DNA from 2 places in the Providencia hangzhouensis genome. Region 1 is predicted to be linked to the other one. Evidence: predicted binding sites of a transcription regulator. Region 1 holds the regulator's gene; the other holds the start of a gene.

Region 1 (16,333 bases):
GTGGCAATACTTTGTTTCGTAAACGTATTCCAACACCTCGTGGTGATTATGACGCGACACTTAAAGCGATAGCAAGTTTAGTGGCAGATGCAGAAACGGCGACTGGGTTGTCAGGTAGTGTTGGTGTGGGGATCCCTGGAACTTTGTCTCCTGTGACTGGTAAAGTTAAAAATGCCAATTCCACATGGCTTAATGGTAAACAGTTTGATGCCGATTTAAGTCATCTATTAAACCGTGAAGTAAAAATGGCGAATGACGCTAATTGCCTAGCTGTTTCAGAAGCGGTTGATGGTGCAGGAGCGGGTGAGAAGGTCGTGTTTGCTGTTATTATCGGAACCGGTTGTGGTGCAGGAATTGCGATAAATGGGCAAGTGCATTCAGGGGGAAATGGCGTTGCAGGGGAATGGGGGCATAACCCTTTACCATGGCAAGATGAGCAAGATAGGCAGTTTCTAGTATCAGAAAGCTGTTATTGCGGGCTGACGGGCTGCACCGAATTGTTTGTTTCAGGTACAGGGTTTATGGCGGATTATGCAAAAATGTCAGGAAGCCAAAAAACGGGGATGGAAATTGTTGCATTAGCTCAAACAGGTGATAAGCATGCCACCATTGCACTGGAAAATTACCTTAATCGCCTTGCAAAAGCCCTTGGACAAGCCATTAATATGTTAGACCCAGATGTGATAGTGCTAGGGGGCGGAATGAGTAATGTTGATTGCCTCTATGAAGAGCTACCAAAGCGTATTCGTCAGTGGGTGTTTGGTAGGGAGTGTGATACACCGATTCGTAAGGCGGTGCATGGCGATTCGAGTGGGGTTCGCGGAGCTGCTTGGTTGTTTTCGTCCTAATTTACGCTGTCGCGGTGTTGGCTTCATTCGGTTACTCGGGTCACATACTTGTGTATGCTCCCCGAGATACTCTCTTTTGCCGCCTTGCCTCAACTCGAATTATTTAGAAAAAATACTTGGTTTCTAATCAAATGAAAGTTCTTTAGGAAAAATACTTAATTTCTAATCAAATGAAAAATATGTATAAAACTAATGATTAAATAATCATCTTTTATTTCTTAAATTAAATTTAGATTAATTGAAAATAATTTGATGGATATATTTATAGAATAAAAAGGATAAGTAAAAATAAAGGTGCTTTCTTGGCTAAATAAAGCACAGAAATTTAAGTTAAATAAGTTTCTTTAATACTCAGTGATATAAATCACAGTTCTTTTTTTCCTACGAAAAATATTCACAACTCCTCAATGGAATAAGTTGAGTTAATTAAGGTGAATTTGTCATCATTAATTCATTTTTGTGAGCTATATAAAAATCAAGCTCAATAAAAAGATGAAAACCGTGATTTAGTCACAAAAAATGGTTACTGTTTGCAGTGTATTATCATTAAAAATTGACGTCATGCACATAGTGTAAAATTTTAACGCTAACTTTGTTGTTTATTTGTTCAATTTTACAGGGTAGGTACTCAGATTTGAGAGGCAATTTTCTCTCAATAATGGCAACTAAGGGGATTACATGAATAAAGTATTAAAACTTTCAACACTTGCTATGTTAGTCGCATTTAATGCGAACGCAGCAACAGTTGATTTACGCGTAATGGAAACATCGGATGTTCACAGCAACCTCATTGATTTTGACTATTATAGAGACAAGCCGACAGAGCAATTTGGTTACGTTCGTACCGCGACATTAATTAAAGCCGCTAAACAAGAAGCGACAAACTCAGTATTAGTGGACAACGGAGATTTAATCCAAGGTAGCCCATTAGCAGACTATATAGTAGGTGAAGGTTTAAAAGACGGTGAATCTCACCCTGCACATAAACTTTTAAATACTATGGGTTACACCGTAGGTAACTTCGGTAACCATGAGTTTAACTTTGGATTAGAATTCTTACATAAAGCTATTGATGGCGCAAAATTCCCATACATTAACGCTAATATTATTGATGCGAAAACGGGTAAAAACTACTTTAACCCATACATTATTGTAGATACACCGGTTAAAGATAGAGACGGTAAAACGCACACTATCAAGATTGGTTACATTGGTTTTGTTCCCCCACAAATTCTTATTTGGGATAAACCAAATTTAGAAGGCAAAGTTTTAGTTAATGACATTACTGAAACTGCGAAAAAATTTGTACCACAAATGAAAAAAGAAGGTGCGGATTTAGTTGTTGCTATTCCTCACTCTGGTTTTTCTCAAGAGCCATATAAAGCAATGGCTGAAAACTCAGTTTATTACCTCAGTGAAGTCCCAGGTATCGACGCTATCATGTTTGGCCACTCACACGGCGTGTTCCCTAGCAAAGATTTCAGCGATATCAAAGGTGTTGATATTGCAAAGGGAACAGTTAATGGTGTACCTGCGGTTATGCCAGGACAGTGGGGTGATCATTTAGGTGTGGTTGATTTAGTGGTCAATAATGATGATGGCGCGTGGAAAGTGGTTGATGCAACAGCTCATGCACGCCCTGTCTATGATAAACCAAATAAGAAAGCCTTGGTTGAGCGTGATGGCGACCTAGCAAAAATTATTGAACAAGAACACCAAGATACTCGTAAGTTTGTCGGAAAACATATCGGTAAAGCATCCGAAAATATGTACAGCTACTTAGCATTGGTTCAAAGCGACCCAACTGTACAAATCGTGAATGATGCTCAAATCGATTACACCAAAAACTTTATTCAAGGTGACCCTGACCTCGCAGATTTACCAGTTCTTGCAGCCGCAGCGCCATTTAAAGCGGGTGGACGTAAAAATTCACCGACTGAATTTATTGAAGTCGAAAAAGGTGATTTAACTTTCCGTAATGCTGCTGACTTATATTTATATCCAAATACATTAGTTGTAGTTAAAGCCACAGGTGCGGATGTCGTCGAGTGGTTAGAATGTTCAGCCGGGATGTTCAATCAAATCAACCCACAATCAACAGCACCACAAAGCTTATTGAATTGGAATGGTTTCAGAACTTATAATTTCGATACAATTAGTGGTGTAAATTACCAAATCGACCTGACTCAGCCAGCGAAATACGATGTTGATTGCCAAACAGTCAACAAAGATGCTAACCGAATCAAAAACGTAACCTACCAAGGTAAACCGATTGATCCAAAAGCAACTTTCTTAGTGGCAACGAATAACTACCGTGGCTACGGCGGTAAATTTGCTGGAACAGGTGATAATAATGTTGCATTTGCATCACCGGATGAAAACCGTTCTATTTTAGCGGCTTATATTGCTAAAGAGTCTAAAAATAAAGGACAAATTGCGACTAAAGCGGCTAATAATTGGTCATTCACTCCAATTAAAACAGACAAAAAACTGGATATTCGCTTTGAAACTGCACCAAGTGAAAAAGCAGCAAAATTCATCAAAGAGAATGCGCAGTATCCGATGAAACAAGTCGGTACTGATGATATTGGTTTCGCTATTTATCAAATAGATTTAACCGAGAAGTAATCTGAACACATTGATATCATTCAAGCCTACCTACGGGTGGGCTTTTTAGTGGCTAAATAATGTGTTTAAGAGGTACTTTTTAGAGGGGAAAATAGTGCTCGGAATATTAAGACAATTTTTACATTAAATATTCCGAGCAGTTATGATTAAGGTAACCATTATGGAGCTACTCATAAAAGACATTTAACATAGGTAACTTAGTGTGTTTATCATACTCAACTTTCACATATTCAGATTCTACCTTTTGGCCATTTTTTAAAGAACCAGTTATTGAAACATCTTTACCTTTTCGGTAACACGTAATATTCACTCGCTCTTTATGTTCAACCTTAACTGAACATTGTGGCTCATAGATATAACCTGTAAATGTAATTGTACCTCCTGATGAATTATTACTTGCATAGGTGAAAGAACAACTTGAAATGATTATAGCAACAACAGATGTTAGTAAAGATAAACCTTTCATAGTCCACCCCCCCTTAATAACACTTACACGATGGAACGTGTTTTTGTGCTCTCACTTTTAGTGTAGTTCAAATATCTATAATGCAAAACTAAAAATGAAAATATACTTAGAGTTTAGTAGGGTGATTGGCTAATGAATTGATAAATATCAACTTATGTAGTTGTCAAATTTCGCATGTTCAATTAATAGTCAGACGGTAACACGAGTGTAATAATAATAGTATAATTGTAAATATTTCTTTTTATTTCGATAAACTATTTTGAATAAATATGTTTTATTGAGGGTGCGGATTAATTTAGAATAAGTTATAAGTTAAAACTATGATCATCATTGGTGATGACATTGAATTATTCACCTTGATTATATCAAATAAATAAAATCCTCTCGTAAATATATTACGAGAGGATTATTTAAATTCTTAGTATTCTAGTTTATTTGAAAACTTTGAAACGAACATCGTCGTCCATAAAGTCTTTATCACCAGCGGGTGCATTAATCGAACCAAATACCATTTGAGCGCGTAATATCCAGTTAGCTGGTACATTCCATGTTGTTTGAACGTCATTATCAATCAGTGGATTGTAATGTTGCAAAGATGCACCGATATTTTCTTGTGATAATGCTGTCCAGACTGCAAATTGTGCGATACCACTGGCTTGTTCAGACCAAATTGGGAAATTATCCGCATATAAAGGGAATTGTTCTTGTAAACCTTTTACGATGTTTTCGTCTTCAAAAAACAGAATAGAACCAGCCCCTGCAGCAAAGCTATCAATTTTTTGTTCTGTTGAAGCGAAGGCTTGCTCAGGAACAATTTTACGCAGTGCTTCTTTAGTCATATTCCACAATTTTTTGTGTTCAGCACCAAATAAAATTACCACACGAGACGTTTGCGAGTTAAATGATGATGGTGAATGTTTAACTGCTTCTTTAATTAGTTTCGTGACGTGTTCTTCTGATACTGGTAAAGCATCGCCGAGGTTATAAATAGTACGACGATTTTTAATCATTTCGATAAATGCGTTAGACATTTTAGTCTCCTAGCTTTTCATTAGCGCACGGCATTTTATTGAATAAATCTTAGAAGCCGTAGTGTGTTTCAATGGTTATTACTATAACTTGGCGAATGAAAAATCATAGAAAAAAAATTTAACGATAAGGTTCAAATTTTTGCACTAAGTTAAGCTTTGCTTTTAATTTGTTTAAAATCAATATATTAAATATGTTTCTGGTGAGGTTTTATGATGGGAGATGACATTAATAGGCACAAATGAATAATATACATATAAAATAATTGAGCATAGAAAAAGAGAGAATAGATGGGGCATTAAAGAGCCTAGCAAGAGGCGTAATCCTGCTAGGCAAGAATGATAACTAGTTTTACTTAATTGAGTTCACTAACATTTTTGGTTATTTCGATTTTAGTTCCACCAAAATTATCAATGATGTACTTTCTTACCGCTTCAGTGTGGTACAGTTCTGCTAATTTGGCAAATTTAGGGTTATCCTTGTTATCTGTTTTAACAACTAATAAATTGATATTATTAATAATAGTCTCATCATTCTCTTCCCTAAATAACGAGTCAGTTAAAACGTTTAACCCGCCTTCTTGTGCAGCGGTATTACCTATGACTGCAATATCAACATCAGGCAATGCTCTTGGGCCATGAGCATATTTTATTTGCCTAAAAACTAAGTCCTTAGGGTTCGAGACAATATCATTAGTAGACCCTGTGGCTTGGTTAAAATTAGGTTTTAATGCAATTAACCCCGACTTTTCAAGTAATTTAAGTGCACGTATATGGTTGGCGGCATCATTGGGAATGGCAACGATAGATTGCTTAGGTAAATCAGCTAATTTTTTATGTTTTACCGAATATATGCCCATTGGCTCAAAGTAGGTGGTTGAGATCGCCGTTAATTGGTTATTATGATTTTTATTAAAATCTTTTAAAAACCTCCAAGATTGAAATGCATTAACATCAACATCTCCGTCAATGGTAGCGACGTTGAGTGTTATTCCATCGTCAATAATTTTGACATCAATATCGAGGTTGGCTTGTTTAGCTTCCGGTGATTGGGCAATAAATTTCCATATATCCGCATCACTACCGTGGCTGCCAATAATAATTTTTTGTGAAGTTACTTTTTGTGGTTCTGTAATTTCATTGGTGTCTTCTTCTTGGGAGCAAGCCACTAAGGCTGATAACGACAAGGACAATAACACTGCAGGTAGTTTTTTCATTTGATGATCTCTAATTGGTTTTGTTCTCGGTATCTAACCAAATAAAAATAACGCTTTATAAATAATATTTTTTTCGTATTTCTTATTTTCAGTTATATAAGATGTTAACTGTTACAAAAAGTTATATCGATATAGTTTTAAATTATTTTTAGTAATATCAGATGTGGTATTTAATCGAGTGATAAATATATCTTGAATTTTATTCATTATTTAAATAAATATTTTAGAAGGTCGATTAATATGTCTATAACACAATTACCCATTATTGATTTACAAGAACTCGAAAACCCTGAAACACGAGAGAATTTCTACAAAAAATTACGGTTTATTGCTAGAGAAATTGGTTTTTTTTATCTTGTTGGGCACAATATTCCTGTTGGTACACGTGAGCAACTATTAGCCACAACTAAACAATTTTTTGCCTTACCTCAAAGCGAAAAAGAAAGCATTTCGATGGAGCACTCAAAGCATTTTCGTGGGTATACAGCATCCACGGAAGAGAGCACTCGTAGCCAGCCGGATTACCGTGAACAGATTGATATTGGTGAAGAGTTACCTGCATTGCAACTTAATCAAGATGACCCTATCTGGTTTAATTTACACGGGCCAAACCAATGGCCGCAATCTTTACCTGAACTTAAATCTCAGGCACTTGCGTGGCAAAGTGAAATGCGAACCATTGCAGTAAAATTAATTAAAGCGTTTTTAGTTGCACTAGAATTACCTGAAAATAGTTTTGATAAAATTATTGCCGAGCCGGCACAACATTTATTAAAACTTATTCATTACCCGGCAAGAGAAAATAATAATGAAGGAGAGCAAGGCGTTGGCGCACATAAAGATGCGGGGATCTTAACCTTATTATGGCAGGACAATAGTGGAGGCCTACAAGTTGAAACAGATGTAGGCTGGATAGATGTTGAACCTTTGGAAAATGCATTTGTGGTAAATATTGGAGAAGTATTTGAATTAGCCACTAATGGCTATTTACGTGCGAATGTTCATCAAGTTGTTAGGCGTAAAAATAGTCATTCTCGTTATTCTATTGCTTATTTTATTACGCCAAATATTTTTGCAGAAGAAGTCCCATTATTAAATTTACCCCATTATTTAGCGCAACAAGCGTTAGGGCCTGATAGCGATCCATTGAATCCATTATTTACCAACCTCGGAAAAAATGTCATTAAAGGGCGCTTGCGCTCCCATTTAACGGTCACACGTCGCTTTTATCCTAAGGAATATGAGCAAATAATAAGTAATAATAATATTATCTGAGCAGTCGAGTCGTTAGAGATATGATGATAAACCATATTGGAGCTAAAAATGTCAGAACAGAGCTATAAAAAGGACTTACAAGGTAAAGAATTATCTCCAGAAACCTTAATGATGAGTTATGGCTATGACCCTAAGCTTTCAGAAGGGTCAATTAAGCCACCTGTTTTTCTGACATCCACATTTGTATTTAAAACCGCTCAGGAAGGGAAAGATTTTTTTAACTTAGTTAGTGGGCGCACACAAACGAGCGAAAACCATAAACAAGGATTGGTGTATTCACGTTTTAACCACCCAAATAGTGAGATTGTCGAAGACAGACTCGCCCTGTATGAGGGGGCAGAAAGCGCAGCGCTATTTTCTTCTGGTATGTCGGCAATTACAACGTGCTTAATGGCAGTATTGCAACCGGGTGATGTGTTACTCCATTCTCAGCCACTTTATGGTGGAACTGAAACCTTATTTTTAAACACGTTAGCCCGTTTTGGAATAACTTCGGTTCCTTTTCAAAATGGTTATGAGCAAGAATCTATTTTAGACGTTGCTAAACGTATCGAAAAAGGTAAAAAAGTCGCGGCTATCTATATTGAAACGCCGTCTAATCCATTGAATACACTTGTTGATATTGAATTAATTAGCCAAGTGGCAAAGCAGATATCGACGAACCAAAATGGACAAATTCCATTAGTCATTTGCGATAATACGTTGCTAGGGCCTGTATTTCAAAAGCCGTTGTCATTAGGCGCAGATTTAAGTGTGTACTCACTAACTAAATATGTGGGAGGGCATTCAGACCTAGTTGCGGGTGCTGTGGTTGGAAGTCAGGAGTTAGTCAAGAAAGTGAAGGCGCAACGTAATGCCATCGGTACACAGCTTGACCCCCATTCTAGCTGGATGTTAGGGCGGTCATTAGAAACATTACAGTTACGTATGGAAAGGGCAAATGAGAGTGCAAAAATATTGGCTGAATATCTCCATCAGCACCCTAAAGTCAGCAAAGTGCATTTTCCTGCTTTTTTTCCGGAAGGGAGTGTGGAACATCAAGTTTATCAAAAACAATGCACTGGTGCAGGCTCAACCTTCTCTATCAATGTGGGGAGTAATGAAGCGGATGCATTTCGTTTTCTAGACAACTTAGCTATCTTTAAATTAGCAGTTAGCTTAGGAGGGACTGAGTCGCTCGCCAGCCATCCGGCGTCCACAACCCATTCAGGTGTTGCTCAAAAGGTCCGGGAACATATTGGTATTAGTGATAATTTAGTGCGCTTATCAATTGGTATTGAAAATGTGAATGACCTTAAATATGCATTGGAACTAGCATTAGAGGCGATTTAATCATCAGGGTGGGCTTTCCCACCCTGAATAATCACAAAATTGCGTTAACTGATGCGGTATTGTGCGGGAAGTTCGCTAAAACCAAGTCCATTGCCTTTTTTCACTGCAATTTGTACGGGGATGCGCTCTTTCATTGCTTCCACATGGCTAATTACGCCAATAGTTTTGCCGGATGCATTCAAACTTTCTAATGCATCTAGGGCAATATCTAACGTTTCTGCATCTAAAGTCCCAAAACCTTCGTCTAAAAAGAGCGATTCCAATTGTGTACGGTGACTCACCATATCGGATAGCGCTAGGGCCAATGCTAAACTCACTAAAAAGCTTTCCCCGCCAGAAAGCGTTTTAATGTCTCTAATGCTATCTGCTTGCCAGCCATCAATAACTTGTAACTCAAGGTTTGCTTGGTGGCTACGCTGTAATAAATAACGGCCATGAAGTTTTTCAAGTTGTTGATTGGCTAAAGAAACTAAACAATCCAAAGTTAGGCCTTGTGCATAACGTCGGAATTTATCCCCTTCAGCGGAGCCGATAAGTAAACTGAGATAGCTCCAATCGTCATAACTTAATTGGCTTTTCTCTATTTCTTGCAGTAAATCTTGTTGCTGATGGCGCAGTTGCTTATCTGCACTGAGTTGGTTAATTATCTGGCCTTGCTTTTGGTTTATTTGCTTAATTTCTTCATCAAGTTGAGTGACTACTGTTTGTAATTGCGTTTCAGTAAGCGCCGAAAAATCAGCAATACGCTGTTGATTCAGTGCTTCAATCGCCTGTAGCCCCTCTTTATAACGTGTTTCACACTGAATACGAGCTTGGTTTATGCGCTGTTTTAGCTCTTCTAATTGTTGCTTTTCTTCGTGGCTTATTAACGCATCAAGAAAGGCTTGTTGATGGCTAAATGGGCTATCTGTAAGTGATTGAGTGAACAGGGTATTGGCTTGTTTTTGTGCCAGTTTTGTTTTTTCACTGGCGTCAATGAGCTCTTGATAGCTTCCATTCATTGAGGCGATGGCTTTATCAATCTCATTGAGTTGTTTACTTAATTGTTCCTGAGTTTGGAAAAGGATGGTTTGTTTATCATTCAATTGCTGAATGAATTGGCTGATAGCTAAACCAGAAAGCAGTGTTTTCCGTTGCGCTATTTTTTGCTCTAAACCTAACTCAATTTGTTTAAGTCGATTTTCTTCTTGTTCAATTTGTTGAGTGAGAATACGGAGTTGTGCTGACTCAACTTTTAATGTGGCATTATTGACTTCAATTTGTTGGCTAAGTGTTTGCGCCGCCATTTTTTGGTTATTAAAGCGCTCACTTCGCTGAGTAACTTCGCGAAACCATTCATCAAACTTATCTTTATCTGGCGCGCTTAAGTTAAATGGATCTAGGGTGGATTGCCATTGCTCTATTTGTATCTGTTTACGCTGTTGGAGCTGATTATGTTCTTTTTGGAGCTCATCAAGTTGTTGCGTTTGGTTTTTTAAACGCTCTTCGACTAATAACAGTTCTGATTGCAGCTGTGTAAAGCTAGCTTGTTGTTCATGTAAATGATGTTTGGCTTGCTGATATTCACGTTCTAGAGCCGCCATATCCGCCACTATTCTCTGTTGCGTAGCTAATTGATCCGTTAATTGATTAACTAAGAGGGTGACGGCTTGCTCATTTTGGGCTAACTCAGGAGTGAGTGCTTGCTCACATGCCTTTTGCCACTGTTGGTTAAAAGCATCGAATTGTTCATTGGTTTGCTGTTGTTGCTGTAAGTTTTCGTTCTGACGTTGTTTTTGTGTGTGAAGTTGTGATTCTAACTGAGCTTGTTGCTGTTTTAATTGGTCGAGTTTATCTGTTAGTTCAATGAGTTGTTGCTGCGTTTCATTGAGATGGATTGATTGATAATCGTTAACTGCAGGGTGCTCTGTTGCACCACATAATGGGCAGGGGTTACCTGCTATGAGTTGCTGGCGCTCATGCTCTAGGCTGACAATTTTTTGTTCTAATTGTAATTTATCATTGGTTAGTTTGACGCGTGGGGCTAACTCATTAATACGTGTCAGGGCAATGCTCAACTCTTTTTGCGTTGCAGTGATACTTTGTGCTAATTCAACATCTTTTTGAATTTCTTTCTGTTTTTGTGTTTGAGTATTAAGGCATTGAGATAATATTAGGGGTAATAACTTGGCATGCTGTAATCGAGCTTGTAGCTGTTCAATGTGTTGGTTGATGGTGTTAACATCATGTTTTTCTTGATTTTGTTTGTAGGTTTCTTCTTGTTTTTTGAATGCGACGGTGCTGCGCTCTAACTCGAGACGTTTTTGGGATAATTTTTCAGTTTGCAGCTGTTGTTGTCGCTGTAACTGTGCGACGCCATTTGAAAGTATTTGTTGTTTATTGTGCAAATTCGCCAGTTTGTCGGCTAATTCGAAAATAAAATAACCTTGTTGTTGCCAACTACCTATTTGGGAACTCAGTTCAGCGTCTTTTGGGTGCGCTTCTAGGAATTGGTTGTGTTTCTTTAACTCAATGTGAGCATTTTGGATCTGATTCTGTGTCTCATTAACTAAGTGTTGTTTTTGCTGAAGAGTTTTGTACTGTTGCTCAATTTGCTGCGTAATTTCAGACTGCTGCTGTTTCAATTGTGCAATTTGGTTATCCAGAGGCCTGACAGTTTCATCAATCAATTGATGTTGTTGTTTGGCGAAATCAAGGTGTTGTTGATACTCGGATTGTGATTTCAACAACTTCTCTTGCAGTGGGGCACGTTCAGCTTGCTGAGTTTGCAAGCTAAGTTGCAAACGTTGTTGTTTATTCGTGTATTCAGTGAGTTGTAGTTGCAGGCGTTCAACTTCCTGCCACAACGGACGAAGAGATTCTGCCGGAGCGCTGTCCGCCAACCGTTTCAACTGAGGCTGAGCAGCTTGGAACTCAAGCTCGTTTTTTTTAAGCTCATCATCAAGTGATTGCATGCGCTGGGTGAGTTGGTGATATTGTTGCCACCAATTAACCCCTTGTTGGTGGCGAGCACGCTGTTGCTTGGTTTGAGTCTCTTGTTCAAGTAAATGGTTTTGTTGTGCCAATAACTCTTGATGTTCTGCTTCAGTGAGTAAATTAATGCTTTGCGCTTTCGCTTTTAGCAAATCTAAGTCAATTTTAGCTTGCTTGTGTTGATTAAAAACATAAATTGAAATTTGGCTATAAATTTCAGTGCCTGTAATTTCTTCAAGTAAATCAGCGCGTTCTTTCTCTGAAGCATTTAAAAACGCAGCAAAATCACCTTGAGAGAGTAAAATTGATTTAGTAAAACGCTCATAATCAAGCCCAGTTATTTGTGCTACTAATTCCTTTATCTCTGTGATTTTTACGGTCAATATTTTACCATCAGTAACCGTTGCAAGTTCCGCCTTAGGCTGTTGTAAATTGCCGTCAGGTTTTCCTCCTGCTCGTCTTTGGCTCCAAAAGGCACGATAAGCTTTGCCTTTGACCTCAAACTCCACCTCCGCAAGGCATTCCCCAGTGTGGCGAGTCATCAGTTCATTTTGTGCGTTAGAAATGGTTTTTAAACGCGGTGTTCGGTGATAAAGCGCGAGGCAAATTGCATCCAATAAAGTGGTTTTTCCTGCACCTGTGGCACCTGTAATGGCAAATAGCCCATTGCTAGCAAATGGCTCTTCAGTGAAATCAATTTTCCATTCACCTCTAAGGGAGTTAATATTTTTTAAACGTAAACTTAAAATCTTCATATTAACTTTCCTTGCTCATTTGTAATGCGTCATAAGATTGTTGAAATAACTGCACTAGGCGCTGTTCACGCTCAGGATCTTCTAATGACTCTTGGGCAAGGCGACGTAAAAAAACGTCTTCTACGGTGAGTTCACTCAATGTTTCATTGGCCAAGGTTTGGTTTTGTCCCTGTATTTGCTTGCGTGCACGGCGTAGTATCACGATTTCGACAGGGAGGTCTTGTGTCAACGCTTCAATACGTTGTTGGATATCAGCGAGGTAATCTTGTGAAGCGACTTCAATATCAAGCCAAACCGGTTTATCACCTTGGTAATCTTTCCATATCTCTAATTGCTGTTCTATTTGGCTTAAGGATCCTTTAATGCTTTGTAATGGCTGAATAATGGGGATTTTCAAGGGGGTAATTTGAGTTAATTCACTTCCAGTGAATTCAATAAGGCAGACACTTTTTTGTTGCGCTGTTTCGTCAAAACTTAATGCAATAGGTGAACCGCAGTAGCGAATATTTTCTTGTCCTCCAATCACTTGGGGGCGATGAATATGGCCAAGGGCAATATAGTCAGCAGGGGGAAAGGCCCCAGAAGGAAACGCATCTAACGTACCAATATAAATGTCTCTCACAGAGTCAGTTAAGGCTGCGCCGACAACGGTTAAATGGCCAGTTGCAATAATTGGGATATCCAACCCTAAAGCGGCTCGTTGTTCTAGTGCGAGTTGGTAGCTGGCTTGGTAATGATCATGAATAGCGCTTTGTAGTGAGCGTTGTTTCTCTTCAATATCTTGCCCTGCGATACTCAGTTGAATATCCCGAGGACGTAAAAAAGGAATGGCACAAACTAAGCCGATAGGTTGTGTTTGTTTATTCACTAAGGTAATAACATGCGGCTCACTTCCAGACGTAATGACTTGTGTATTCAAGTAACGAAGTAGAGCACTTGACTCATTGAGTACAGAAACAGAGTCGTGATTACCGCTTAAAATAACCAGTTGGCAACCTGTTTTTTGTAAGTCGACAATAAATTTGTTGTACAGCTCACGTGCATAGCTCGGTGGTGAACCTGTATCAAATATATCACCTGCAACGATGACGGCATCAACATGGTGTAGTTCTACTTGCTCAACTAGCCAATTTAAGAAATGTTGGTGCTCAGGCGCACGGCTTTTGGTAAAAAAATACTGACCAAGGTGCCAGTCTGAGGTATGAATAATGCGCATGAGTTATCAATTCCTATCATCAATAATGAGCATGAACGTTCGATAATGAGAGTATACCTGATCCATATAATGGGTGAGGGGTGTTTGTGACTTTATTACCATGTTGCGGAAATATTTCACTTAAATGACATTTAACCGTTAAAATAAAGATTAATATGCGTTTTACCCATTGATATTCATAATTCTGTCATAAAAGTGACGCATAATGCTTTCACATTTTAAATGTCTTCTTAATTTTACAGGAACAATCATGGCAAGACGCATTCTAGTTGTTGAAGATGAAGCGCCCATCCGAGAAATGGTTTGTTTTGTATTAGAACAGAATGGTTTTCAGCCTATTGAAGCTGATGATTATGACAGTGCGATTGCACAACTCGTTGACCCGCTACCCGACCTCGTCCTACTGGATTGGATGATCCCAGGGGGCTCCGGTATCCAAGTAATTAAACATATGAAGCGTGATAGCGCAACACGTGACGTTCCTGTCATGATGTTAACTGCACGAGGAGAAGAAGAAGACCGCGTAAAAGGTTTGGAAGTTGGCGCGGATGACTATCTTATCAAGCCATTTTCACCGAAGGAATTAATTGCTCGGGTAAAGGCAATTTTACGTCGTATTTCACCAATGGCGACGGAAGATATTATTGAAATGAATGGGTTAACATTAGACCCTACCTCTCATCGTGTGACCAGCAATGACATCCCTATTGATATGGGGCCAACTGAATATAAATTACTACATTTTTTCATGACTCACCCTGAACGCGTATATAGTAGAGAACAGCTACTAAATTATGTCTGGGGAGCCAATGTGTATGTTGAGGATAGAACCGTTGACGTGCATATTCGGCGGTTAAGAAAGGCACTAGAGACGGAAGGTCATGATAAAATGGTACAAACTGTACGTGGTACAGGTTATCGTTTTTCTATCCGTTATTAAAACCCACAAAGGGAGAGGCATGCGTGCTTGAACGTTTATCGATTAAGCAGCTGATTTGGGGGCTGTTTTTATTTATCTTACCCGCCCTTATTTTATCGGTTTTTATTGGCCACCTAGCGTGGCTATTAGTGATATCGCTACTTGCTGCACTGATATGGCATGGGTATAACCTGCTCAAGCTTTCTTACTGGTTATGGCTAGATAAAAGTATGTTGCCCCCTGAAGGGCGAGGTGGGTGGGAACCCATTTTTTATGGTATCTACCAGATGCAGCAACGTAATCGAAAACGCCGCCGTGAATTAGGCCAGTTAATTAAACGGTTTCGTAGTGGTGCAGAATCACTACCTGATGCAGTGGTAATGATGACAACCGAAGGGAATATCTTCTGGTGTAATCGCCATGCGCAGGCTTTGCTTGGCTTTCGTTGGCCTGAAGATAATGGTCAACATATTTTTAATTTACTACGTTATCCTGATTTTAGCCGTTACTTCACCATCAAACGTTATGACCAAGCGCTGACTATCGAGCTCAATAGTGGTGAAATCGTTGAGTTTCGTATCTTGCCATATACCGAAGGGCAGTTATTGATGGTTGCGCGAGATGTGACAGAAAAACGTCGTTTGGAAAAGGCGCGTAGGGACTTTTTTGCGAATGTGAGCCATGAATTACGGACTCCCCTCACTGTCATTCAAGGTTACCTAGAGGTTATGGATGACCAAGAAAACGTGACTGCGGTCAATAAAAAAGCACTGCATGTTATGCAAGAGCAAACGCACCGCATGGATAACTTAGTTAAGCAGCTTTTGCAGCTATCACGCATCGAAATTGCCCCTCAAATTAACCTTGATGAGCAAGTGAATATCCCTGTCATTCTCAAAATGATTGAGCAAGAAGCGCTTAGTTTAAGCCAAGGGCGTCATCAATTTGAATTTCATGTTGATGAAAAATTGCGTGTTCATGGTAATGAAGAGCAATTACGTAGTGCAGTGGCGAACTTAGTCTATAACGCGATCAGCCATACGCCTGAAGGCACCAAAATTTGGGTTGATTGGCAGAGAAGCGGGCAAGGGGCGCGTTTTAGTGTGAGAGATAACGGGCAAGGGATACCCGCAGAGCATATCCCTCGTTTAACCGAACGTTTTTATCGAGTAGATAAAGCACGTTCCCGCCAAGGCGGTGGAGGTACTGGCCTTGGGTTAGCTATTGTTAAACATGCATTACAACATCATAGTAGTCAGTTGGTGGTGACGAGCCAGTTAGGTAAAGGGAGTGAGTTTTCATTTACGTTACCAACAGTACTAATTGTTGATGATAAAAAACTTAAAAATGGGTAAATAATTCCACTTTATTAATATAATCAAAATATTAATAAAGTGGATTATTTCTATTCACCAATCCATATGCATATTCAATTCAATATTCATATATTTAATGCTTATAATTGCTGTCACATTAATTATATATTCTGTTAAATAATCAATTCTAATCACTAGAAAAAGATGAGTTGTTCATTTTTCGAACAAAGCATATAACGAGTATTGGGATTTTGCTGAAAGTAATCACTAGTTCTGAAAATTAGTTTAGTTATTTATTCTTGTTTTTAGGTTTGCTATTGCCTTTTTGCCCTATAAAAGTTCTACTTGTTGTCAGTTATT
Region 2 (16,333 bases), 110 kb from region 1:
CCGCCTGGAGGCATATTGAACATGGTACTTGGCCAAATCCAAAAACCAAAGAAACGTGGATCTAAAACAGATTCATCAAACTGATAGGAGGATTCAGAGGGTTTTGCCTTGCCAATTTGAACAGTCCAATTATCCAATAATTGGTGTTCGTATACGTTGACATCCACGGAACTGGCGAAACTCACATGATTGGTTGGGCAGTGATAACATTCAATATAGTTATCAACGATAGTTTTCCAATTAGCAGGAGTATGGCTAACAAAACGCGCTGCCAATTTTAAATCGCTAATGACTCCACAAGCTTCTTGCATTTTTTCGGCTAAGCCAGGAAGTTGCTCTTCAATAGGCTGAGGATCACCTACAGTCATATTTACATAGATAAACCCTGCATGTTCAATAACATGGAAGCTACTTAATGACATTGCATCGGCTTCAAAATTATTTACATTTTCACAATTAGTCGCATGTGCTAATTGGCCATCTAGCTTGAATGCCCACGCGTGGTAAGGGCAAGTAATCACATTTTTGACTTTGCCACTTTCACCGCTGATCAACTGGTGTCCACGGTGTGGACATACATTATAAAAACCACGTAATACATCATCACGACCACGAACAATCACAAGGCTTTCGCCAATGAGCTCACGAGTGATATAGGAATTTTTTTCTTTTACTTCACTAACATGAGCGACACAAACCCATGAATTAGCAAATATTTTTTCTTTTTCATACTCAAAAACATCATTAGACGTGTAATAACGCGCAGGGATTGTCCATGCGTTATCAATATCAAGGTGATCATTAATCGAAATGACTTTAGCTGCATTGCTCATAATTGCCCTCACTTATGTAAACTTATAGTTAACATCTTTTTTAGGAATGTTAATGCAGATCGCATTAATGATCAAATGAAATATTGATAATTTTTTAACCAAAAACGATTAAATTAATAATAACAATCAGTTAAACCAATCACCCTTAACTCACCTGTTAATAATTGGTTAATTTCTTGTTGACTGCACAATCTTTGCATGGCTATTCTTTGTAAACCAAAAGTAGCATCTAATAAAAAAGTATCCTTAAAACACAACGAGTATTCCCTGCAAGCCAACTCTCATAAAAGAAAAATAAGTGAGCAACTGGAGAAGAGGTATGATGAATAACAAAAAATCCGTATTTTACGTGTCGCTAGCTTTTAGCCTAGCGTTAATCAGTTTTGGTGCATTTATTCCTGATAAGCTGGAAGCTTTTTCAAATTCCGCCTTAAGTTTTATCTATAACAATCTAGGTTGGTTTATTCTAGGTTCCGTTTTTATCTTTTTCAGCTTCTGTATGTTTCTTGGTTTTTCCAAATTTGGTCACATACGCCTTGGCGATGATAATGACAAACCGGAATACCGTACAGTCACTTGGATTGCGATGTTATTCAGTGCCTCAATTGGTATAAGTTTGATGTTCTGGGGGGTAGCAGAGCCTGTTTCCTATTATATCAGCCCGCCGATTGGCCAAGGTTCAACAGAACAGTCTGCTAAAGCAGCCATGCAATATGTCTATCTGCATTGGGGGGTTTCTGCATGGGCCTGTTATGCGCTTGTCGGTGTAGCTTTAGGCTATTTCCAATTTAGAAAAAAACTACCATCTTCACTCAGCTCTGTTTTCTATCCATTGATTGGGGATCGGATCTACGGCTCTGTCGGGAAATGGATCAATATATTGGTGATGTTATCCGTCGTCATTGGTATCGCCACATCATTAGGCTTTGGTACACTACAAGTTAACAGTGGTATGAATTACTTATGGGGATTGCCCATTAGTATTTATGTACAAATTGGTTTGATTGCTATTATTACTGTTGTTTATATTGCTTCGACGATTTCCGGGTTACAAGGGGCAATAAAACACCTATCAAACTTAAATATCATACTTGCTCTCGGATTAATGGCATTTATCTTTCTATCTGGCCCAACCCAAACTATCTTAAAAGTTTTATTCCAAGGTATTGGTGATTACGTCCAAAATTTTGTCAGTATGTCATTTCGTACTGAACCCTATAATGACGGTACTTGGATTGCTAACTGGACACTGTTTTACTTTGGTTGGTGGATAGCATGGGCACCGTTAGTTGGCAGCTTTGTGGCTCGTATTTCAAAAGGAAGAACAATCAAAGAATTTATGATTGGCGCAGTATTTATTCCTGTATTAAGTGCTTTTGCATGGTTTGCAGTTATGGGCGGTTCTGCCATCCATTTAATTCAAAACTTAGGGCAAACCGCACTAGCAGATGCTGTAAAAACCGATGTCACATCTGCACTGTTTAAGTTCTTAGATTATTTCCCTGCATCGACATTTATTAGTGTCTTAGCTATTGCCTTGGTACTGATTTTCTTTATCACATCAGCTAACTCGGCGGTATTTGTACTGGGAATGGTCAGTGAAAATGGGAACCCAAATCCGTCTCATGTCACTAAAACCATTTGGGGTGTCATTATTGCAGCAATCGCGATCGTACTAATTATGACCGGCGGATTATCTGGTTTGCAATCTGCACTGGTCGCCATGGCTGTACCGTTATCCATCATGATGCTAATTATGTGTTATTCCACATATAAAGGCCTCAATGAAGAAGTTAACGCACAAGCTGCGGCAAAAAAAGAGTTAAAAGATAATATCCAACTAATTAATAAACCTATTCTTCCTGAAATTGAAAAATAGTCGTCCATAAAAGCACAAAACCCCAATATGTTATGACACATATTGGGGTTTTAATTATATTAATAATAAATTATTCGTTACTTAAATTTATTCATCAGAAAATAGAGTCAAAGCAAGTACTAAAGCATCTTCTCGGCCTTTTTTAGCAGGGTAGTAATCTTTACGTACCGTCACTTGGTGAAAACCTAACTTATCGTATAGATGCAAAGCAGATGTATTTGATTCCCTCACTTCTAGCCATAACGTGAGAATGCCTTTCTTTACAAGTTCTTCGATGAGCTGTTCTAGCAACAAACGGCCATAGCCTTTCCCTTGGTAATCAGGGTGTATGGCAATATTAAACAAAGTCGCTTCATCAAGAACACACTGTGTTATTGCATAACCAATAATCTGATTATTAACGGATATTTTTATGTTATGGTACTTTTCCCCTTGGTTCCCATAAAAAACTCGCTCAGTCCATGGAAAATCATGGCTTAACTTTTCAATTAAGTAAGCAGTTGCGAGATCAGATTGCTTTAGTGTTGAAATTTTCATCATATTGATAAATTTGTTTCCATAGTGCCCGTTTAGCGCTATAGCTTGTACTTAGCTCAGACAAAACAGGTGAAGTAAACATGACTTTTGAACCTTCAGGCTGGATTTCATCACCTAATACCCAACATGGTGTTATTATTGGTGTTGGGATTAAACCTAATTGCTCTGAATTGACACAAACCACATCGTCCTGTGCAATATTCATGGAAAGAAAAATATCTTTTAGCAATTGGCTATTTAAATCAAGGTTCTCATCAGTAATAATAATAAGCTTAGTCGACGCTGGGATCCTTACACCACGTTCACCACGTAACACGGCAGGATTTCTCACCATCCATTGAGTGATCCCCATTTGTTCTAAAAGCCTGTCACGTCGTGTCATTTGATTTTCCAGTCGCAATTTTACAACCACATCTTATCAAAGGGGATTAATAGCGCCAACAGAGCAATGCTATTTCTCTTATCTTTGGTAAGATGGTCATCGGTTTTTTTATTATTTTAGGAGATTGACAGAATATGTCATTACTGACACCTGCCAGCGAAGTTATTCAACGCCATCTCGAACATTTTACAGATCGTCATGTCATTTTGGCTGGTGACATTCAGGATGAACTCGCTGCAACCTTAGAAGCAGCTAGTGTTCGTGTCATCACCAACCAGTATCATCACTGGCAACGCTTACAACCGTTAATGGGCGATATGGCGTTATTCTCTGCCACAACACCCGCGGAATTTATCCAGCCTTGCGATACTCTCATTTATTTTTGGCAAAAAAACAAGCAAGAAGCCTGTTTCCAACTCGATGACCTCTGTACTCACCTCGCTGCGGGTAGCCAAATTTTTATCGTTGGCGAAAACCGTAGTGGTGTTAAAAGCGCCGAATCCATTATGGAAGGGATCGCTAGCTTACAAAAAATTGACTCAGCACGCCGCTGTGGCTTGTACTATGGTGAATTAGAACAACCGACAACCTTTGATATTGCTCGCTGGTGGCGTCATTATCAGATTGATAATGTTAAAATTAACGCACTGCCAGGGGTATTTAGCCATAATGAGCTTGATATCGGTAGTGATCTACTGTTATCAACGCTAACTGATCCAATGAGCGGCGATCTGCTTGATCTAGCTTGTGGTAATGGGGTGATCGCCGCAGTTCTCGGCTCGCAAAACCCAGAGCTAAAACTCACCTTAAGTGATGTGAGTGCGTCTGCGCTAGATTCCGCTGCATCCACTCTTGAGGCAAACAAACTGGCTGGCGAAGTCATCGCGAGTGATGCTTACTCAGATATTAACGATAAATTTGATTGGATTATTTCTAACCCTCCATTCCATGATGGCCTAAACACCAGTTATCGTGCGGTTGAAAATATGATTTACCAAGCCCCTAAATACCTGAAAAAAGGTGGCCGTTTGCGGATCGTCGCGAATGCTTTCTTACCGTACCCTGATTTACTCGATAAAGCATTTGGTAGCCATGAAGTACTTGCCAAAACGGGAAAATTCAAAGTTTACCAAGCGGTTAAGCGTTAATTTATTCGCGAATAAATTAGACTAAAGCACAATTTTTCATACAACTTAATGGCGGGTGAACCCTCACCGGCCATTTTTTCATCAATCAAAAATACTACATAAAAAAATTATTGACGTTCGTCGAAATTAGCCTAAAATCCGCACCACATTATTGCTGGTTAAAAGCATTGATGAATCAAAGTTTAGTTAGGTATTGCGAGGGTGGCGGAATTGGTAGACGCGCTAGCTTCAGGTGTTAGTGTCCTATGGACGTGGGGGTTCAAGTCCCCCCTTTCGCACCACTAACTTTGGATAAATCACATTAATGTAGTATTGATGTGACAGTAGTATTGATGTGACAGTATTGCGAGGGTGGCGGAATTGGTAGACGCGCTAGCTTCAGGTGTTAGTGTCCTTCGGACGTGGGGGTTCAAGTCCCCCCTTTCGCACCACTGGTCAGTCATTTTTTTATAACATCTTGCCCTTTTGACCTTCTCTGTAATGCTAACACTGCCTTATCTGACTATTTACTATAAGACAATAGTAAATCATTTGAATAAACCGTTATATTGAATACCATTCAATTATCAATATCTTTCGATACCACTTTCTTCTGTTCTATTTAATTATTAATTAGATTATAGAGCTACCGTTGTAGTACAAAGGCCATCATAAAACATGCAAGTGAAATCACAGCTGGGATAATCAATAAACGACGAGAACCGCGATTAAATAACATCCCTGCAGTTGCTACCATCATGATAATCATAATGATTTTTAGATTATCTAAGCCCATATTATTGAGTACATAAGCAATGCTCAACAATATCACAGCAAAGACTCCCCAAAGGCCAGCGCCTATACGCTTTAAACCTGTGGTTTTTGATATGCTAGTTGGCATAGTGACCTCAACACTCTTAAATGATAATGATTATCAATAATATCTAGTTTTTAGTAAATTTCAATGCTTTTTTTATTCCACTCCCTATAAATTAACACTTATTTTACAAAATAAAAACTTACGAAAATAGATAAATAAAATGAATATCTTCGGGCTCTAATGCAAATAATTCAGGATCAGGCTGTGCAATTAAGGTGCAGCCTAGGTGTTGATAAAAATGCACTGTATTTTCTGAAGGCGTCGCAGAAATATATAAGCCCTTTGCCCCTTTTTGCATCGCTATTTCAGCGCATTGTTGGAATAACATCCCTGCTAAACCTTGGCCACGGTACGAGTGGCTCACATGCAGGAAAGATAATTGCAGTAAATTTTTTTGCTCACCGCGCCACACATTATCTAAACTTGCGGCAGCAATTAGCTTGCCCTGCTCAAAAACCCCAAGAAATATCGCCCCTTGGTCATAACCTTCCAACAAATGAGGGGTATAGGCTTCAGGTTCACCTTCTGGCCAACCTTTCATATCAAACCGTTGTTTGGATAGCACCAATTCGCCATTTTGATACAGATAAAGGTTTTCAATTAATTCAGTGCGGTCGATAGACCAAACAGATGGGATTTCATCTCGTTGTAGTTCGCGAACTTCTCTCATTATGCCATTCTCATTATTTGTGCCTATGAAGAAGCACATTTATTGTTATCAGATGATTCAATTTCTCAAGATAACGGATAAAAAAAGAAGTGCAAATATTTAGTAAGTTTATTGAGGAACGGTTGAAAAATAAGAAGAAAATATACTAGAAAATAAAAAAATCCCCCGCAACATCCTATTGCGGAGAATTTTCACTACAGGGTTGGTTTATTGCTTCAATCCCATTGCATCGCGCATGGTAAAGAACAAATCAGTTTGGTCAGTTAGACCCATTACATTTGCCGCATGTGGGCCATAAGCCGCCACACGTAACTGAGCACCGGTGTGCTCTTGAGAATCATCTTCTTCAGAGTTACCGTAATTTACCACCATCACAGAGCCGTCTTTAGTAATCAACGCTTGCGTTAAGCCCGTTGATTTTGTTCCTTCTGGAATAATTTGGCTTGAATGTGAATGGTCAGCAGTCACGATAACTAATGTATCACCATGTTTTTTAGCGAAATCTAAGCCGACTTGTACAGCTTGGTCGAGAGCAACAGTTTCACCAATTTGGCCACATGGGTTTGCTTTATGGTCTTGCTTATCGATAGAGGCACTTTCAACCTGCAAAAAGAAACCATTTGGATTGACTTCTAACAGCTCAATCGCTTTTTTCGTCATTTGAGCCAATGTTGGTGCATTAGGGTCTAACTTCGCATTCGGTTTACATTCCAATGGCGCATTGTTGATATTACCGTAGTGAACCGCTTTCGGGCCTTCCCATGCAACGGTCATGTTACCATCATGGAATAAGCCCAGAACGGGTTTATCTTGATTTGCAACTTTGATGCTGTCTAATGACTTAGCATCACGCACAATATTATACCCACGCTCAATCGCCTGTTGCTCCAACGTTTTACCTTTGTAGTCACCCGCCTTTGCTTCTTGTTTGAAGCTCTTAGCGCCACCACCAAGCGTGACATCAGGACGAGTTACCAACAGTTGTTCTGAAATTGAACCACGACCGCCATTTTCTAGCGCGTTAGCCGCACATTTTTCTGTTGTTTCCTCAGGGCCATAACATTTACGCGCACTCACATGCGAAAATTGCGCAGCAGGCGTTGCATCTTGAATCTCGGAAGTTGTGACGTTACCCGTCGCTTTACCATTACGTTTAGCTATCTCAATTAATGTTTCATGGTCATTACCAAATACATCAATCCCTAATGCACCATTGTAGGTTTTCACACCGGAAGACCACGCGGTGGCAGACGCCGCAGAGTCAGTTACATAGTCGGGTTTTTGTGTTTTTTTATCTAACGCATAATGGGTATATTGGCCAGTGATTGGCAGGGCATCAATACCTTTAAAGAACCCTGAAGCGCCTTCTGCATAGTTACGAGCAACAGTAATCTCAGAGTCACCCATACCATCACCAATAAATAAAATCACATTTTTGGCTTGGCCATTGTGAAGTGCGGCTTTCATGATATCAGTTTGCTCTGTCGCTAAACGACGCGCACCACCAAATTTGGTGATATCACCTTGCGCTGCACGATTTTCTGACACCGCATCATTTTTATCAGCCGCGTAGGCAGGGACTGTACTCCCCAAAATTAAAGTACTTACCGTGACAGCTAAAAGGGATTTCATAAAATTACCAGTCATAACTGTTTCCTTGCCAATCAATAATGAAAAGAGAAGATGTATATTTCAAATAATGAAAGGCATGCTAAAGGAGCCAGATGACAGTTGAATGACGCTTTTATGGCGAAATGAAGACGTTAGTCATAAATGTAAAAAAGCAGCTAAATATAAGCTGCTTTTTGTGAATGAGCGTTAGGGCTATTTACCATTGTGACGCAAGTTGGTTTGTTCCCTCATAAAGCGTTTCACACCAAGAAACGTAGTCGTGCCCGCTAGGGAGTTCAATGGCATCAACTTGATAACCTTTATGTTTTAGAACATCGAATAACCGGTAGTGGTTTTGAATAATTCCCCCCCAACTACCACGTTGTTCAAAAAGGCCAGCCTCAAGGAAAAAACGGATCGGTTGTGTTGGCATCATTTCGATTTCACGAATCAACCATTCAGGGTCTTTATCCTTCGGAGCCCACCAATAAGATCCTGACATGCTAATGACATTACCGAAAATTTCAGGATGCTGTAACGCATTCCATGTCGCCCCAAGCCCTCCATAACTGGAACCCGCAATAATCGTATGGCTTGCAGGTGCTTGAATTCCCATTTCCGCGAGTTGGGGCATAAGTTCATCCGCCAGCAACTTAGGAAAGGCATCATTAGGAGGAAGCTCATCACCACGACGCGCTGAATTGATGCTATCCACAAATACAATATTCATAGCAGGAAAATTCCCCTGATTTATCCACTTATCAAAAAATTTCTCCATCTGATAGTCTTTCAGGTAAATTTGTCCATCTAATAACACCAATAGCGCCGGAGCTTCCATTGGTATATTAGGCTGATAAACCGTTATTTTTCTTTCGTTTTTTAATACCTGGCTCGTCAACGTAAATGTCTCTAAACGGCCTTTAATCTGCCTGTTTTCTACATCAGGGAAGTGACATTGGCGTATGTTCGGTACCAATGATAACAACGAAAAACGGTTATATTTATCTACGCGTTGCGAAGGAATAACATGAGAATTATAAGGATCAGACTGCGCTGTGACTAAAATCGCTTTACGTTGAGCAAAGCCGCCCTCAGGCACAGAAGGTATATCCGGTGCAATTTTATATTGTGATAACGTATCATTAGGAATGATAAAAGAACGATACCAAATATCCGTTCCCGCCAAGTGGGCCATTCTTTCGTGATTACCTGACGGCGCCCCTAGAATATAGGCATTTGCTTTCGCGCCACGCCAAAGAAATGTCACGCGTTTTTGTCGATTTGAAAACGCTTCAACCAGAGGGGTTCCTTGCGCGGCGACAGCTTGCCAAAATGCGCTTGTATCACCATTTTGATAATGTTCATCAAGCAAACTTTGTAGCATCGGGCTAATAGGTTCATTATCTTTTTTAATGGCTAAAGGCTGGTACTGGCTGATGTCAAACTTTAATTGCCAAGGTTTACCCGGCTCACCATTCAACACTAGATAATAAACCCCATTTTCTGATACTACATAATCCGCGCTATGGGGCTCTTGTACTGAACCATACTCTTGCAATGCACGCACTGGCTGCTTATTGGAATCCAATAACAGGACCTTGGAAAGACCTTCACCACGTTGTTTTATAAAATCTTGCTGTGATACTTCAAAAGATAAGCAACTATGACCTTCGCTATCATGCACCCCTTCAGCAAAGGAAAGCTCAGATAAACGTATGCAGTCAGAATGCGTTGCCATTGCAGCAGATGACAACAACATACAACCTAAAAGAGGCAAAGATTTCACATCAAATTCCAGCAAGTCAATTGATAATAATTATTACTATCAAAAAACTCTTTTAAACTCAATGGCTCACAGCACGTTTTTCCATCAGTTGGTTAATTAACTGCAGCGCACTCAATAAATAATAACGTTGTTTTTGTATTAATCTCAAATAACGACGAGTCGCTGGGATGCGGCTCACCATTTCTGATGCCGTATAAGGCTCTATTTCACAACGCCAACGGCCACTGCTAAACTCTATCTTGCAATGATTAAATTCCAGCTCTTCTAATGTTTGCCGAATAACGGGGTATTCATTCAACCACTCGATAACTTTATGACCATCCATTTGTTTCGATACGAAATGGATATGTTTTTTCTTTATACTCCCACGGGTTTTTACTTCAATTGTTGCATTGATATCATTAGTACACTGGCCAGATACCGCAAAGCGGCTATATACGATAAAAGCGAGAAACAATTTTCTTGGTCGCTCAGTTACCTCAATGGTTAGCTCAGGCTGAGGCTGTACAAGGAGCACTCCGGGTGCTCCCCACTCACATGTATAAGGCGCCATGTCCTTTTCAACACGGTTAAGTGTCAATCCTGTTTGATATCCGGCAGGCAAACGTTGCTGAGTGAGCTTACCGATTCTTTCCCACAAAGATGGTTTAGGCGAGGTTACGTAATGGCTCAAGTTGGCCTCCTTCCATTTCTTCATCAGCAAAGGAATTCGATAAAACGGATTCAACATCTACAGGTTTAAATGGGTTAACTTTCTGTACGAAAACAGTCCAAATTAATGCATATCCTGCTGTTAAACCTAACATAATGGCAAAGGGAATATAGACATCCGACTTATTCATGCCAGGAGGAGTGATATACACAATAGCTAAAATAATTCCGACACTCGAAATAATTTGCGGTATAGGGAAAAAAGGCGAACGATAGGCACGATGTAAGTCAGGTCGACGAATGCGCAATAACACCACTGAAATCGTTACCAACAAGTAAGCCGTCCCCCAAGAACACACCGCCGCCAGTACCAATGGAATAATACGGTCAAGGTCACCTTGAATAGCAAAAGCATGCAAACATGGGATCATCACGGCGACTAAAATACCGAATACCGGGGTTTTGAAACGCGGGTGTAAATAAGCAAAAATGCGTGGTAATGCCCCATCAAGCGCCATTCCATAAAGAATACGAGGTACCGCTGCCATTAACGTATTAATGGTTGCTCCACCAGCCAATAATAATGCGACACCTATCCAATACTTCCCAAACTCGCCCATGACAATTTCAGCGAATGCAGGGATTGCCATCGGTGTTTCAAGTAAGCGTGTGCCTGTTTGCGGGTCAACGACCACATTTTCCACTTGGTTCGCTAGAGCTGCACCGAATAACACCATACAGAGTGCGACGCAGAATAAACCCGTGGTCATCGCGCGAGGGATCACCTTGGCAGAATTTTTAATTTCAGGCGCCATTGGAGTAACAAGTTCACAACCAACAAACATAAACATTGCCATCCCCACAAAACTAAGGATGAGCGTTGGATCCGTATTAAGTGGCTGACCGAACCAGCCGTCCATATCGACATGAAACGGCAACATCAAACCGCTCACACTAAAAATCACTAACGTAGACCACATGGCGAATGTCAGTACAACCTCGACCTTACCAAAGGCCTCAATACCAAATGCATTTAAAATCCCAAACGTGACAACTAATCCCACGCCGACCATCCAAGATGAATTACTGGTCTCTAGGACAGTATTGAGATGCTCAAAGTTAACGAGCGCCATAATTCCTGAAAGGATCGTTTCGGCAGTTCCTGCAAACACATGCACAATCAAATAAGCCGAAAGTGCGCCAGTTATCGCCCAAAAACGCCCCATTCCACACGATATATAGTCATATACCGACCCTGAAGTTGGTAGAATAGCCGCAGCCTCCGAAAATGTGGTTAGCTGAGCTTGCATCATAATGAAGCTGAATAACACCGCTAGGGCGAATGTATCACCACCAATACCGAATCCACTCGTAACGGTTAAAATAACGGGGCTAGCCATAATCAAGCCGGCAGAACTCGCCAATGTGGTCGGAAAGCCAACTTTCCCTTTTTCTAAATGTGTCGACAATTTTGAGGATAAATTCATTTTACATCCCTCTCACTCTCTACCCAGTCATGAATGTGAATTTTTTGTAAAAACAAAGTAACTACATATCCACTATAGAAATAAGCCTAAACAGGCTGCTATCGTCCTAAAGAACGATACCTAGAGAGAGGGGAAATAAAATGCAACTCGCGAAAAGTACCCATATTTTGAAGGGCAAAAAAAATAATCAAAGTAATATCAATATGTAGCAAATAAATCACTCATTAATATATTAATAAATAACTCCCTAAAGATACCAAAAAGCACCAAATCAATATTTATGGGGTTTTCATCAGTTTTAAATACTGTAATCAACTTCACGTTATTAATATGTTTATTTTATGTTAACTTCATTAAGAGGCATGATAATAATTCGATTAATACGCAAGGGAATATGATGACTTCACCATTATTCGAGCCTCATCAACAAACATTAATTGATTGCTGCCTAAATACCATTGCTCATATTATTCCGGTTTCCGCATTGGTGTATTACCTCGTGAATGATCATTGCCAGCCAGATAACTACGTTCTTCATGGGATCTCAGCAAAAATGCACGAAGAATATCTCACTTATTTTCACCAATTAGACCCTTTGCACCCTGACCATTTTCGCAGTGATGACTTACGCTTAGTGAGAATGGATTCTGAAATACGCCAGCAAAATCAGGCTTTTTTCCATGATTTTATGCAGCCAAATAACATGGCTGATATGGCAGAAATATTTATTCGCCGTAAAAATAAAATTATTGCGGGGATTTCGGTGCTGCGAGACAGCCCATTTAGCCAGCAAGAAATCATGCGATTAAATGCTATCTTGCCTGTCGCTGAACTAATGACATTCGATGTGTTACCCGACTCGCTAGTGTCTTATACCCCTAAAGAACAAGAAATCATCCATTTAGTACGGGAAGGCGCAAGTAATAAGCGAATTGCATTATTATTGGGAGTTTCACTATCAACAGTGAAAACCCACTTACGCAATATCTTCACTAAAGCGAATGTGACGAACCGAACCGAGCTTGTATCATCAGGGTTTATCATTCGCCAAGAAAAGCTCTAATTTGTTTAACGACCACCTACGGCATCTATTTTCATCGCTTTCTCGACAATTAATCATTATCCACCTTCTTCATAACTCACGCTTTTACTTTTCCTGTATTGAAATACAAAAAAAACCGGCACGATGGCCGGGAAATGTTGATTAATTAAATATAAATCGAACACTAATAACGCACCATGACAGATTTTAACTCTGTGTAATACTCAATAAAGGCGCTACCAAATTCACGGCCAATACCCGATGACTTAACACCACCAAATGGGACTGCTGGGTCAAGGAAGGTATGCATATTCACCCATACGGTTCCCGCTTCAATGCGCGAAATCATACGCATCGCTTTACTGAGATCATTTGTCCATAAACTCGCAGCTAAACCAAATGGAGTGCTATTCATCATCTCAATAAGTTCTTCTTCATCATCGTAGCTTAAGAAAGTCCCTATTGGCCCAAATGTTTCCTCTTTCATCAATACATCATTTGGGCTATTAGCACGAATAATGGTTGGAGGCACAAAATACCCAGCACCTGCAATGGGCTGACCACCATAAATAATTTCACTGCCATCTTGGCGAGCTTTTTCAAATAGACCTAAGATTTTTTCATAATGCGCTTTATTTGCCAACGGCCCCATTTCGGTTGTTTCATCTAATGGAGAACCCACTTTCATCGCAGACAAACGCGTTTTTAGTTCTGCTAGTACTTCATCCATCAATTTAGAGGGAATATAGAACCGCTCAGCAGCCGCACAAATTTGTCCTTGATTTAGATATCCCGCTTCAATAATCCCATTAACAATTTTTTCAACCGGTAGGTCAGCTAAGAATGCAGCGCCGTTTTTCCCACCAAGTTCAAGTGTGACTCGGGTTAATTTACCTTCCATCGCTGAGCGCCCTACCGCCAGACCTGTTGGTACTGAACCCGTAAATGTCACTTTAGAACAAAGTGAATGATGAATCAGTGCAGGCCCAACTTCACGACCACCACCATTCACGATATTAATTACACCGTCAGGTACCCCTGCCTCTTTTGCTAATTCCACCACCCTTAGCATAGTTAGCGGGGTAAATTCACTTGGTTTCAACACAATCGTGCAACCGCATGTTAAAGCGGCAGCTAATTTCCAAATGGAAATCATGATCGAAAAATTCCAAGGAATGATACCGGCGACAACGCCAACGGGTTCACGCTGAGTAAATGCAGAATATTTCTCACCATTAAAAGAAGGCAATGAGACATTCAATGTCTCTCCACTGATTTTTGTCGCCCAACCGGCAAAATAACGCAAGAACTGGGCAGATGAGCCCACTTCAAGAAAACGAGATAATTGAATGGTTTTACCTGAACATAACGTCTCTAGCTGGGCTAATTCTTCAAGGTGTTTTTCAAGTAGATCAGCAAGGCGGTTTAAGCAATTCCCTCTTTCCATTGGTGTGGTATTTGCCCAAACCCCTTTAAATGCGGTATGAGCCGCATCCATTGCGGCATCAACTTCGGCTAAAGTCCCTTCTTTTACTTTAGCAATAACCTGTTCAGTGGCAGGGTTAACAACATCAAAAAAAGTATCGCCCTTGCCAGAAACCGGTAACCCGTTGATAAAATGGCCGTGTTGACGCTTCAAGAACTCGCTGACTTCTGGTAATAGGGTTAACTCACTCATTGTTATAACTCCACTCAATAGAAACTAATTAGGCATTTACACAAGCTAGGTAATGTTTTACGAAGCGTGGTGTATCAATTTCCCATAAAACTTCAGTACCTTTCGCAGCAAACCATGTATCGCCTTTATGGTATTCAACCGTCACACCAGTTTTCACATCCGTTAACTTCACCGAACCTTCATGGACTGTCGCCATTTCATCAAATGGATACACCATCTTGAACTTACCTTTAGTGCAAGCAAAAATACCACAGGTTAGATTATCCGTTGGTTCACCGTGGATCATCGCAACACTCGCTTGAGGGTCGCCTTCAACAACCACAGAACCTAAATTTGTCACGCTACCAATATTTAATAGTTCTGGCAGTGGTTTGTTTAACAGTAATGGACTAATCATAATTTTTTACCTTTAATCGATTTAAATAAACTAGTTAGGCGGATAACGAATTAACGGCGACCTTGCCAATAACCGGATGTTTGATGCATTATTTTTGCCAGTGAAACAATCACATTACGCATGCTATCTTTACCAATAATATTGGCGTGCGGGATAGAACTCATTAAGTCATAACGATGAGAACCTTCTACCATCCCTTCAGCCAGGACTTTGCACACAATCTGGCTAGGCGTAACACCAAAACCTGAATAGCCCTGCGCATAAAACACATTTTTATGTTGTGGTAATGAGCCAATTTGTGGAAATAAATTTGCACTACATGCCATTGGTCCACCCCAAGCTAATTCAATTTTGACATCTTTGAGATAGGGAAAGACTTTTAGCATTAGGTTACGATTCCATGCTTTAAGGTCAGATGGAATGTATTCAAGAAAATGCGTTGAACTGCCGAATAATAGGCGATTTTCATTCGTCACTCGGTAGTAATCAATAACTGGACGAATATCACTATAAGCTCCACGGATTGGGCTAATTTGCTCGATCAATTCATCAGGCAGCTCTTCCGTCATTAATTGATATGCATAAGTATTAATGGTCTTAGGGTAGATCGTCGGCTCAAGGCCATTTAAAAATGAATCACAAGCCCACAGCATTTTTTGTGCTTTGACCGTTCCCATCGCAGTTCTAACCTTGATGGTATTACCATACTCAACATTTAATACTTGGCTATTCTCAAATATTTTAGCGCCATATATTTCACTAACCGCTTTCGCTTCACCTAACAATAAGTTCAATGAATGTACATGCCCACCGCCCATGTGTTTGATACCACAGGTATAAGCATCAGAACCAATAATCTGTTTTAGTTCTGAGCCACTGTAAAACTCAATTTCTTCCTCAGGATCGACAGACTTGAAATCTTTTAGCCAACTACGCAAGGTCTTTTCTTGGCGCTTATTGCTTCCTAAGTATGCATAACCACGGCAAAAGTCTGCATCAATATCATATTTAGCGATGCGATCACGCATGATCCCTGCGCCCATATTACTGAGTTTAAAAATTGTTTCTAAACCCTCTGGCCCGACATATTTTTTAATTGCATCGATGTCATGACCAATACCCGCCATCACTTGGCCGCCATTACGCCCTGAGCCACCGTAGCCAAGATGCCGTCCTTCCAAAATAGCGATATTGGTAACCCCTTTCTCACACAACTCAAGTGCGGTATGGATCCCAGAAAAGCCGCCACCAATAATCACGACGTCAACATCAAGATCTTCCTTTAATGTAGGAAAACGTAAGTCATATTTCTTAGTCGCAGCATAATAAGTTAATGATTCTACTTGGTTATTCATTATGGATACCCTGTTTAG

Evidence for each region. Region 1 encodes PhoB, which activates phosphate uptake and scavenging genes when phosphate is short. Its sites were predicted from a motif close to CTGTCATAAAACTGNCNNAT; they were not measured.
Region 2: the regulator PhoB is predicted to act here: its motif matches at 8,031-8,050, upstream of phoA (alkaline phosphatase).

The regions. Positions count from the first base shown of each region.
Region 1 covers NZ_CP135052.1:783,702-800,034, forward strand. The annotation lists gene mak (fructokinase) at 1-848, shown strand, start outside; gene PZ638_RS03345 (bifunctional 2',3'-cyclic-nucleotide 2'-phosphodiesterase/3'-nucleotidase) at 1,527-3,476, shown strand; gene PZ638_RS03350 (type 1 fimbrial protein) at 3,643-3,942, opposite strand; gene PZ638_RS03355 (nitroreductase family protein) at 4,374-4,973, opposite strand; gene PZ638_RS03360 (MetQ/NlpA family ABC transporter substrate-binding protein) at 5,327-6,187, opposite strand; gene PZ638_RS03365 (isopenicillin N synthase family dioxygenase) at 6,428-7,462, shown strand; gene PZ638_RS03370 (cystathionine gamma-synthase family protein) at 7,511-8,794, shown strand; gene PZ638_RS03375 (AAA family ATPase) at 8,839-12,522, opposite strand; gene sbcD (exonuclease subunit SbcD) at 12,524-13,738, opposite strand; gene phoB (phosphate regulon transcriptional regulator PhoB) at 13,989-14,678, shown strand; gene phoR (phosphate regulon sensor histidine kinase PhoR) at 14,702-16,012, shown strand.
Region 2 covers NZ_CP135052.1:669,435-685,767, reverse strand. The annotation lists gene PZ638_RS02930 (aromatic ring-hydroxylating oxygenase subunit alpha) at 1-833, opposite strand, end outside; gene PZ638_RS02925 (BCCT family transporter) at 1,153-2,712, shown strand; gene rimI (ribosomal protein S18-alanine N-acetyltransferase) at 2,800-3,252, opposite strand; gene PZ638_RS02915 (DNA polymerase III subunit psi) at 3,221-3,631, opposite strand; gene rsmC (16S rRNA (guanine(1207)-N(2))-methyltransferase RsmC) at 3,766-4,779, shown strand; tRNA gene PZ638_RS02905 (tRNA-Leu) at 4,975-5,060, shown strand; tRNA gene PZ638_RS02900 (tRNA-Leu) at 5,125-5,210, shown strand; gene PZ638_RS02895 (DUF1435 family protein) at 5,405-5,659, opposite strand; gene PZ638_RS02890 (GNAT family N-acetyltransferase) at 5,778-6,308, opposite strand; gene phoA (alkaline phosphatase) at 6,516-7,955, opposite strand; gene PZ638_RS02880 (alpha/beta hydrolase-fold protein) at 8,137-9,705, opposite strand; gene PZ638_RS02875 (DUF3156 family protein) at 9,764-10,378, opposite strand; gene PZ638_RS02870 (APC family permease) at 10,353-11,843, opposite strand; gene PZ638_RS02865 (helix-turn-helix transcriptional regulator) at 12,241-12,906, shown strand; gene PZ638_RS02860 (aldehyde dehydrogenase family protein) at 13,070-14,563, opposite strand; gene PZ638_RS02855 (cupin domain-containing protein) at 14,592-14,960, opposite strand; gene PZ638_RS02850 (NAD(P)/FAD-dependent oxidoreductase) at 15,011-16,315, opposite strand.